DNA from 2 places in the Paenibacillus sp. NPDC056579 genome. Region 1 is predicted to be linked to the other one. Evidence: riboswitches for the same ligand, from Rfam matches in the RefSeq annotation. Region 1 holds a riboswitch; the other holds the start of a gene.
What was found. A riboswitch is a leader RNA that binds a small molecule or an ion and turns the genes downstream of it on or off. The one in region 1 is predicted to bind cyclic di-GMP.

Region 1 (5,216 bases):
ATACGAATATTGTGCCGCTTACCAGCTTCCAGATTAATGTTCCCGGATAAACGGCCCTGGTAACGCTCGTCCCAGCGTTCTAATAGCAATTGATCATCAACCCATAGTTTTACAGCTCCTCTTGTATCCACTTCAAATTTATAGTTTTCGCTGTACTGAGGTTCAACTTGGCCAGACCATATGACGGAGAAGTCACGATCGTTAAACCCTTCCACCGGAAAGATCGGCCTGCTGTTCAAATCAATCGTCTCGTCTACCTTCGTATACACATTGCCTTTAAAGCTTCCTTCGCTGTAATACTTAGCCTTTAGACCATGCAATGTATATTTTAATTGGGTCTGTCCATCGTTTCCTGTTTGTATGATTGGCCGCTTATTTGCCGTCATATCTCCTCCCATTGCAAACCATCCGCCTGTCTTGATTTCCAAGTGGTTGTTGACATGAACATTGTTATGTATAAATAAGTCTCCCTTTCGTATGGTAATGGTGGCCGTTTCGTTATTCGATACAAGATCGCCGATCACCATCTCATCCTCGACTTGCATTTGCACTTTGGTATTAATATGAAGTTTATCGGATATCCATAAAGTCTTAGCCTGAACATCAAGTAAACCGTTGTTATAAATTAACGTTCTGGCAAAAAGCTGATCATCTACTTTTAAAATGGAGTTATTATTTAGGTGAAAATTCCCCTCGACCCAAAGACTCCCTCCACTTATAAGGACATTATCCCGTGGAGCATGAATATACACGTTTGCATCCGAATTCGCATTTACGTTTCCTTTTACAATAAGTAGGCCCGTGACATTAATATCTAATTTCCTGTTCATATTAATGCCATTAGCTATAAGCACAACCGGTCGCGAGGAAGAGCCTAACGTTATAGAAGAGTCAAGATTTAGATGCCCTGCCTTGATTATTACGGGATTCTGCGTGCTGTTTTCAATTGCTCTCAAGAGCCCTGCCGAATCGCAATTTGAGCATGGAGTTGCTTTACGTTCGTAATCTGATTGTACTTCTGCTCTCTGCTCTTCCCCAGCTTGCATATACCGCTCAATTTCTTCCTGCAGACCTCTTACTCTGATAAAAGGTGGCGAATTATGCTCGTTGTTCATCTTTCCAGAAAGAATCACTTTATCCCCAGGATTTTTTTTCGCCTCTGGTGGAGGACCAATTGTAGGGTTATCATCAGTAGGAATTGCTGTTGCTTTCAGGATTGTCGATCCGATCTTCTTAATTTCAATAAACTGAATAGCAGTTTGACCTTCTGACGATTCGTCGGATCGGATAGTTATCTTGCCATCTTTCAGATCAATTGGCTTCGTAATTATTAAATGCTCTCCGCCTTTTACAGCAGACTGCTGTAAAAAGGGGATTCCTTCAACAAACAACGTGTTGTTGCTCGAATAAACGGCGTCTCCCACACTTACAGAAACCTCATAACTTCCATTGTCCAGTTTCATTTCCCAATACCCGTTTTGGCGAATGCGCACGTGAGAGTTCAACTCGGACGCTTGATAAGTAGAACGAACAACGGTTGCGTCTGTGTGGGAAATATTCCAACCATATTGGTAGCCATTTTGCAATCCGAATACTTCTCCATAATCAGGAAGGTAGTCCTGGACCATCGGTGTACCTGATGGCTGAAAGTTTATTTTGATCTCATCCGGCTGCTCCGCTAATGCCATAACATTCAATTGACTGATCAACGGAAGCGCGAACTGTAACATCATAAAGAAACATACTACTTTCGTCATGATATTGAAGCTAAATCTCACATCATTTACCCCCATACTTTTACATTTTTCTCCCTAATGTTCTTTTTTGAACGCAAAAAAACCAACACGATCGGGCGGCCCGGCTGCCATCCCTTATCCATGCTGATGCATGACATAAGTCTTAGGCCCGTGGCTTTGCGTCCCTATCTTTCGATAGGTTTGCCTTTTTCTGTTCAGTCGGTTTTAATCTAAAAATGAGACAATGTCTCTACTACTATTATCCAATATTCTACATTTAGTAGAAATGTCCTGCATTATTTTGTAACTTTTTTAAAACTTATGTCGAAAGATGCAGGACAATAGACGTATATAGTAATAATTACTAAGTACATGCATGGGAAACATATTAAAGAGAACTCAAAACCTTTCATAGAATCGGCTGTTAGCAACACGCTGCTGCCGATACATATCGGCAACTGCTTCTTAGTTGTAGTTCAATATTAAAAAGCTGTCCCCAAATTTAAAATAGCTTTCTTCAGCTATTCAGGCACAAAGAGTAATTTAGTCATACCGCTATCTATCCTTTATCACTAATAAAATAGGCAGACGAAAATAGCACTCGTCTGCCTTGATATATTTTCATATGCTAATACGCATAAAATCAAATTCTAAAAAATCTGAAACAAACCGTCTAACGAATTATGAAACAATTCTAATTAATTCTGGAATTTCACATAAAAAAGAAGAGAAAAAAAGAGAGGGGCCTCCCCCTCTCTTTATCTTAACTGCAACGGCTGTAGCCGCAGTTGGTGCAGTTCTTGCATCCCTCGCTGTTAATCAGCGAGGCGCTGCCGCAAGACGGGCACAAGTCGAGCGACGTGGCCGATTGGCGAGTCACTGCGTATTTCGCCGTCGACTCCATGACGACTTCCTGCGTCGCCGTCACGTAAGCGTCCGCTTCGTCGGAGAAGTCGCCGTGCATCTCCAGTGCCTTCGCTACTGCATCGGCAATAGATTCTACGCGATTAGCGCCGAAGCCGATCGCGCCGGAACCGCCGATGCCCTTCAGATGCTTGGTCAGCAGCTGTACCTTGTTGCCATGATCTCCGTAGCGAAGGAACAGCGAGATGACGCGTCCGAGCGCTTCCGACATGGCGAATACGTCGGAGCCGGCTTTGCCGACATTCAAAAAGATTTCGCTAGGCGTGCCATTCATATCATTGATCGTGATGTAAGCCATGCCAAACGGTGTGTTGAATTTATAGGTAGCACCGCGCAATATTTGCGGACGGCGTTTGTATTCCTTATCCAATACCGCTCCCGGTTTGATTTCGGAAGAAGCTGCAACCGTTGCTGCTGTAGTAGCTACCGCAAGACTCTCCTGCTTCGTGCTATCCTCTTTACTCGATTCCGCCTTCACAGCTTCACCTTTAGTCTGTGCATCGGCCTTATCTTCTTTCTTGTCCGTGGACAGCACTTGTACGTCGCGGCTGCCGTCGCGATAGATCGTAACACCTTTACAGCCCAGGTCGAACGCAAGCTCATACAAATTTTTCGTTTCCTCTACGGTGAAATCAGCAGGGCAGTTCGCTGTCTTGGAGATGGAGCTGTCCACCCACTTCTGAATAGCGGCTTGGGCGCGAATATGATCCTCGGCCGACAAATCCATCGCCGTTATGAAATATTCCGGCAGCTCCTCGCCCGGGTGAGCATCCTTCCATTGCTGAGCTATTGGAACATACTGCTTATCGAAGCCAAGACGGCTTTGACGGTAATATTCAAAAGCAAAGTAAGGCTCGATACCGGTAGACGTGCCAACCATCGTACCCGTGCTGCCCGTAGGCGCTTGGGTAATAACCGTGACGTTGCGCATTCCTTTCTTTTGGATCGCTGAGCCCACTTCCGGATATACGCTGGTCATGTTCTTCATGAAGCCGCTCTGCAAAAATTTGTCCGCTTCGAACTTCTGGAAGCTTCCTTTCTCCGATGCGATCTCGGCAGAAGCAAGATAAGCTTCTTTGGCCATGAAGCCGTAGATCTGATCAAGGAACACAAGGGACTCCGGGCTGCCGTAACGAATTTCCAGCTTAATCATAAGCTCGGCAAGTCCCATCGTTCCGAGGCCTACGCGGCGCTCACCCTGCTGGTTGATCCGGTTTTCTTCGAAATGGTAAGGCGTCTTATCGATAACGTTGTCCAGAAAACGAGTCGAATAACGAACCACTTTGCCCAGCTCATCCCAATCCACGTCATGCTTCTCGGCATCATAGAACTTGGACAAGTTAATCGCGGACAAATTACATACGCCCCAAGCCGGCAATCCCTGCTCGCCGCACGGATTCGTGCAAATGATCGGATTGAAGTACCAGCTGTTGGACATCTGGTTGTAATACTCCATAAAGACGACGCCCGGCTCGGCTGACTTCCATGCCGATTCAATGATGGTATGCCACACCTCGCGAGCTTTTACGGTACGGTATACATTCACGTTCTTGCCAAGCTTCTTCCACTTGTCCAAATCTCCGTCCCAGAGCTCGTCATATTCCGCATCCGTCGTATCGGGATAGACGAGATCCCAGTCCAAATCTTCCTTCACGGCTTTCATAAAACCATTGCTGACACATACGGACAAGTTGGCATTCGTAATTTGTCCCATCGTCTGCTTAACGGTGATGAAATCGACAACATCGGGATGCCAGTCGTTCATCATCAGCATCAAAGCGCCGCGCCGGCTTCCTCCCTGCTCGATCAAGCCGGTCGTATAGCTGAACAGTCCGCCCCACGATACGGCGCCGCTTGAAGATCCGTTGACTCCTTTGACGACTGCGCGTCTAGGACGCAAGGAAGACAAGTTGATGCCAACTCCTCCGCCTCTCGCCATAATCTCCGTCATTTCGGACAGCGTGCTCATAATTCCGCCGCGGCTGTCGTGAGGAGACGGGATAACGTAGCAGTTGAACAGCGTCAGCTCGTCGCTTGCATCGGCTCCTGCGGCAATACGCCCGCCGGGAACCAGCTTCCAGTCATCAAGTATATATCTGAATTTATCCGTCCATTCTTGTACTTTCTCCGGGGTTGCTTCTACCGATGCCATCGCGCCTGCCAACCGATCCCACAGCTGCTCCGGTGTTTTCTCTAATGTTAAGGTCAATTTCTCGACCGAAGATTCTACGATGTCTCCACTGCGAAGCTTAATCTGGACTTGCTTGCCTTGCCGCGAAATCACTTCGCCTACTTCCTTCGCAGGAAATTTCGGGTCATCCTTTGTCAGTACGAGGACGGTATCTCCGACCTTCGTATGGCTCGTATCCGCATTCTTCATCGCATAGCGGTCCAGGAATATTTTTTCGCTTAATCCTTCGAGTTTAGAGCCGTTTACAGTGTTCAATTACAACAACCTCCCGAAAAATAGACTACAACAAAATCACAATATATGGTATGCATAATCCATTATAACTTACTACATATTGTGTTTCTAATGAGCGGATAGCGGAAATT
Region 2 (5,216 bases), on a different contig from region 1:
GGTTGTTAAGACACCATTGCAGCACCTTCTCATAAAAAACTTGAACCCGTCCGCGTTTGGTTTCATCATGATGGGCGATGCTCTTGCCGCGCAGCACCAGCAGCTTGGCCATCATAGGGATGACGGTGAGTGCCACCAGCAGAGAAGCAAGCAGCGCACAAGCTAGCGTGATAGCGAACGGCCGGAAAAACTCGCCCGCAATGCCGCTGACCATCCCGATCGGAGCAAATACCCCTACGGTCGCCAAAGTGGAAGACGTAATCGCCATAGACACTTGCTTCGTAGCCAGCTTGATGACCGATTCATTGCGCTCATGGGCTTTTTGCAGCGATGCGTAAATATTCTCGATAACGACGATACTATCATCGACGACGCGTCCGACAGCGATGAACATACCGCCCAGCGTCATGATGTTCAGCGTAATGCCCAGCTGCGACATCATCAGCAATGTAATCAGAATCGATAAAGGAATCGACACGAGAACGATCAGCGTCATTCTCACATTGCGCAAGAACAGCAAAATCATAATTGATGCCAGCAATGCACCGGAGATGCCTTCCTTCAGCATGCCGTTGACGGATTCTTTCACCTGATCCGCACTGTTATAAACCGATTTGAACGTGATGCCCGGCATCGTTTGCTGCCATTGCTCTATCAGCTTGTCGGCGTCATCGGAAAATTCGACCGCATTGGCTGCCTTGGTCTTATACAAATGAATGCCGATAGCCGGCTTGCCGTCGAACCGCGCGTTGAATGTCGCATCCGTTACGGCCTTGATTTTGGCAACCTGGTCCAGAGTGATTGTGCTGCCGTTACCGATGGTCAGCTCCATCTTCTCCAAATTGTATAAGCTGTCCAGATCGCCCGTGACTCTGGCCATCTTCGTATTGCCGTCAAAATCGACCGAACCGATAGGACCTTTGGACAAAGCATTGCGAAGCGACGCTGTGACTTGGGCCGGCGTTAAACCGAAGCTGTTCAATGCATCGGCATCCAGCTGAATATCCATGGAGGTTTCTCTCGAACCGACGGAGTCGACATGGTCAATCCCTTGCATCGCCTCGAAGCCCGGCTCGATCTGATCCTCGTACAGCTTGTCCAGCTCCGTCTGGCTCATGCCGTTGTCGGCATAGATCGCTAAGTAATAAGCGGGAATCGAAGCGAAGCCGAACGTCGATACCTTCGGTCTATCCGCCGTCGCGGGAAGCTTCACTTCCTGAACGAGGCTCTCGATGTCCTGCTTCCGCTTATCGGTATCCGCGTTCTGCTTCAATTGAACGATGATCGTTGACATATTATCGCTGGAGGTCGAGGTCAACGTATCGAGATCCTCCAGGTTCGCCACTTTATCTTCGAGCGGCTTGGTGACCTCTTCCATAACATCCCGAGGAGGTCCCGGGTAAGTAGTAGATATAAGAACGACCGGAAACGAAACATCCGGCATATTCTCCACCTTCAATGTGGATGCCGAGTATAAGCCTCCGCCCATCAGCAAGGCGATAATGATGAATACCGCGGCCACATTTTTCATGGAGAAATGGGTCAATCGATCCATTGCTTTCCCTCCTAAATTCAAACGACTTTACTAAAAGTACACGACGAATATGAACGGAGCATGAACACGGCGATACATCCGCGGTAGTAAATTTTGCAAAACAAAATACCCCACAAAGTGAAGCTTTGGCTTCGAAGTCCATCAGACACTTTGCGGGGAGTCCCGATCCAAACTATTTACATGCAAAAAACAGAGCCTCGCCTCGGATCTATTGCCCATCCAACACTAAAGCTCTGTTCACGTCTTGACTCTACTATACCGAATTGAATCCGCTGCCGGCCAGCTGAAAATGTTGCTACTATTACCACCGATATAATCCGCGCCTGCTCTTTCGGGACGACAAAAAAACCACAAGCCGATGGCCTGCGGTTGAATGATTTGAACGATGCTATAGTGCCAGCTTCGGCCTCTGAAACGAAAGCTTGAAGGTCGTTTCCCGGTCCGTGCTTTGAAATGAAATATCGCCGTTGTTTTTGGTCATGATTTGCTTGCAAATGGCTAGTCCCAGGCCGGTTCCGTTCGTTTTGTTCGTGACAAAAGGAGCAAAGAGCGTCTTGGCCAGCTCCGCGGGGATGGCGGGACCGTTATTGCCTATCCATATCCACGTATGATCCTGATCCTCGAAAGCTTTGATCGATATGATCTTTTCGTATTTAACCTCCGACAACGCATCGATCCCGTTATTAAGCAGGTTGTTCAATACTTGCTGAAAGGCGAGCTTTTGTACCCGAAGCGTTATGGAGTCGGGAATGTCCACCTTCAAAACTACATTCTCGTTAATAAGCCTCGGATTCAGCAAAGACAGATTGTATTCCAGTATCTGCTTCAGCGAAGTATCCGCAAGCTCTTCTTCTATAATAGGCCTTTTGGAAAAGCTGAGAAAGCCGGTCACCTGCATATGCATGTTGTTGCATTCCGCTTCTATGAATTCCAGATAAGCATCCGCCTTCTCCATCGGCAATGCTCTAAGGTTCGTACGCAGCAGCTGCAAAAAGCCTTTAATCGAAGTGAGGGGATTGCGGATTTCGTGAGCCATGCTGGCGGCCATCTTCCCGAGCAGCGTAATCCGGTCGTCATGCAGCTGATTAATAGCCATATCCTTTTCCTTCAGGTCGGAGATGGTCCGCTGCCAATAATTCTCGCACAGCAAAACTTCAAAATGATCGACCCGCAAGCAAATTTCACGAAACAGCTTTAAAGTAAGAAAATCGCTCCCGACCTCAATCAGCGACTTTCTCCACAAATGGGAACAGCGAATAATATCTATGATCTCAAGCTCTAATTCCTGATATTTTGCGCACCAATCGGGCACCACTTCCTGCAGCGGATGCTCGGTCATATCGATGTGCAAATCCGTTAAATAATCAAAATACACATCGGCTTTACGGTTCAAGCTGGCTGTATTGTAGTCTGCATGATGCCCTTTCATATATTGAAGCCATCTTTCTATAACCACTGGCTTACAGTCCCGCAATTGCTTTAGCAAAGGCTCTTCAACCATGATGAAAACCCGCCTATATGTAGTAGTGTGATCTATAATAACATATCACAAAGCCGATAGAAGTCCAATGCCAGTTTTTACAGGATTTTATATACATTTTGACTTTAGATTCGGACAACGGATGTTATGCAGAGATGTAGATGTTAAACTCTCCGATCGTTTCGATGGTAAGAGGAATGCTGAATACTTGACCGCCCCATTCATAGGCCGAGTCGTTAACAAGATTCGGCGGGGTAATGTCTACCTCGATGCCCTGCTGGTACAATAGCGTGCTTGCGTTTCCGCTGATCATATTACCCAATTCTCCGACCGCGCTTTGGCACAGCTCATCGAATTGAGTGACGGGATAGCCGCCCATCATCCCGGAAACCATCCGGAAGGCTACCGTCTCGGGAAATCCGAATAAAATATCCTTGTTCATTTGCCCCAAAATGCCAATCTTCAGCCACACATAATCGTCCGCATAGTGAATCGTTCTCATACTAAGTTGACCTACGACCGGTTTGATTTGAATCAAGGTCTCGATAACATGAAGAGACGAGGTTAGGAACGGATTCACGAAATTCGCTTGCACACAATACAACCCCTTTTCAAATAAAATAGGTGAGAAACCTCTACCCAGGCCTTTCAAAAGATGAGCGACCGCGTTCAAAGGTAGGTTTAATCGCCAAATAGAATTTTTCATCCGATGATATTCGGAATCTTATAAATTCTATTGTGGTAAATAAAAAAAACTGCCCGAAATTGGGCAGTCTTGTTGTACAAGAACTGAAATATAGCGCAATTTCGGTAACCCAGCCGCCGTAGGATATTCGATAGTCCCTTAGGCCTGAGGCTTTGCGTCCTTGCTTTTCAGCAAGTTTGCCTTTTCGGTTTGTCGATGGATGTGATGTAACAAAACTAAACACATTGTAGCACATAAGCTGATAAAATAGTACCAGTTCCGTATATTTTTTCTTCCGGACCCGCGACTTTGCTCCTAAATCGGCGCCAGCTCCGACTCTTCCGTGATAGAATTTTGGAACTAAGCATAATTGCTTACTTCACACGAAACAAGGCTGTGAAAAGGGAATGAGCAAGGATACCGAAGAATCTCCTTCCTCATTTTCCTTTTTTTGTATATGATAATGTGGAGGCAAAAGCATTAGGAAGGAGGTTATTATTATGGAAAACAAGCCTGTTGTGAAACAAATCGAAACGATATATATACCGGTTACCAATGCGCTGTCATCCGCTGCATGGTATGAACGGCATCTGGGACTGACCTTTCTTAGACCGCCGTGCGAGGATCAAGCCCAACTAAAGGTCGGATCGAATCAATCCATCTTTCTAATACGGACGGAAGAACGGACCACCTTGAATTACAAATCCATAGACGATCCTGAAATGGCGGCGCTAACCGTAGAAGTCTACGATATCGAAGATTTGCATGCGCGGATGGTAGAGAACGGTGTAAAAACAGACTCGTTTGCGGATAACGGCGGCTGCGGGATCAGCTTTCATGCCTATGACCCGGATGGGAATAAGCTGCATCTATGGGGCGGCTGGCCAACCAAAACCAATGAAAGAGGCTAGATCCATGAATCAAGTTAGGTTAGTTAGCGATCTCCAACGATCCAAGGAATATTACAAAAACCAGCTGGGATGTACTGTGGATAGCTGGGGACATGCGGAACGCAAGGAGCCCCGTCTTGGATTTATTTTATATGAAGCGGAGCATGCAGATGCTGTCCGGCCGAACCGCAAGCCTCGCGTCGCCAACTATCCGAAGCAATGGGAAGGCCCGCTCTGCGGCATCGATTCATATGCTTATACGGACTGGGACCGGATTGATGATCTGCTTGAGCAATTTCGCTCCGACGGAGCTGTGATTCATTACGAAATGAAGCTTGAAGATCAAGGCGATATGCTATGGAAGGAATTTGCGGTTAGCGACCCGGATCAGTACGTCATTGTATTCGGCGCCGGGAAAATGAAGTGATTGATGTCCTGACTGACTATTTAAAGAAGGGAATGGTCTTCATTGGTTCCAATTCAGATTAGTGGCACCGCCGTTGTCCTGTTGGTAAAAAATCTCGAGCAATCGATCCAATTTTACACTTGTCTCGGATTTGCCTACGAGGCCATAGGCGGGAACATCAAGCACCATCACGTCTCGCG

Region 2: linked by a shared signal. The riboswitch ahead of ACFQ88_RS16985 (chemotaxis protein CheX) and the one ahead of ACFQ88_RS10710 (fibronectin type III domain-containing protein) in region 1 are both predicted to bind cyclic di-GMP.

What each region holds. Positions count from the first base shown of each region.
Region 1 is NZ_JBHTVD010000002.1:692,196-697,411, reverse strand. It holds gene ACFQ88_RS10710 (fibronectin type III domain-containing protein) at 1-1,793, opposite strand, end outside; cyclic di-GMP riboswitch class I at 1,849-1,952, opposite strand; gene ACFQ88_RS10705 (adenosylcobalamin-dependent ribonucleoside-diphosphate reductase) at 2,500-5,040, opposite strand.
Region 2 is NZ_JBHTVD010000003.1:982,504-987,719, forward strand. It holds gene ACFQ88_RS16975 (efflux RND transporter permease subunit) at 1-1,555, opposite strand, end outside; gene ACFQ88_RS16980 (sensor histidine kinase) at 1,944-2,984, opposite strand; gene ACFQ88_RS16985 (chemotaxis protein CheX) at 3,181-3,630, opposite strand; cyclic di-GMP riboswitch class I at 3,842-3,932, opposite strand; gene ACFQ88_RS16990 (VOC family protein) at 4,221-4,631, shown strand; gene ACFQ88_RS16995 (VOC family protein) at 4,636-5,037, shown strand; gene ACFQ88_RS17000 (bleomycin resistance protein) at 5,080-5,216, shown strand, end outside.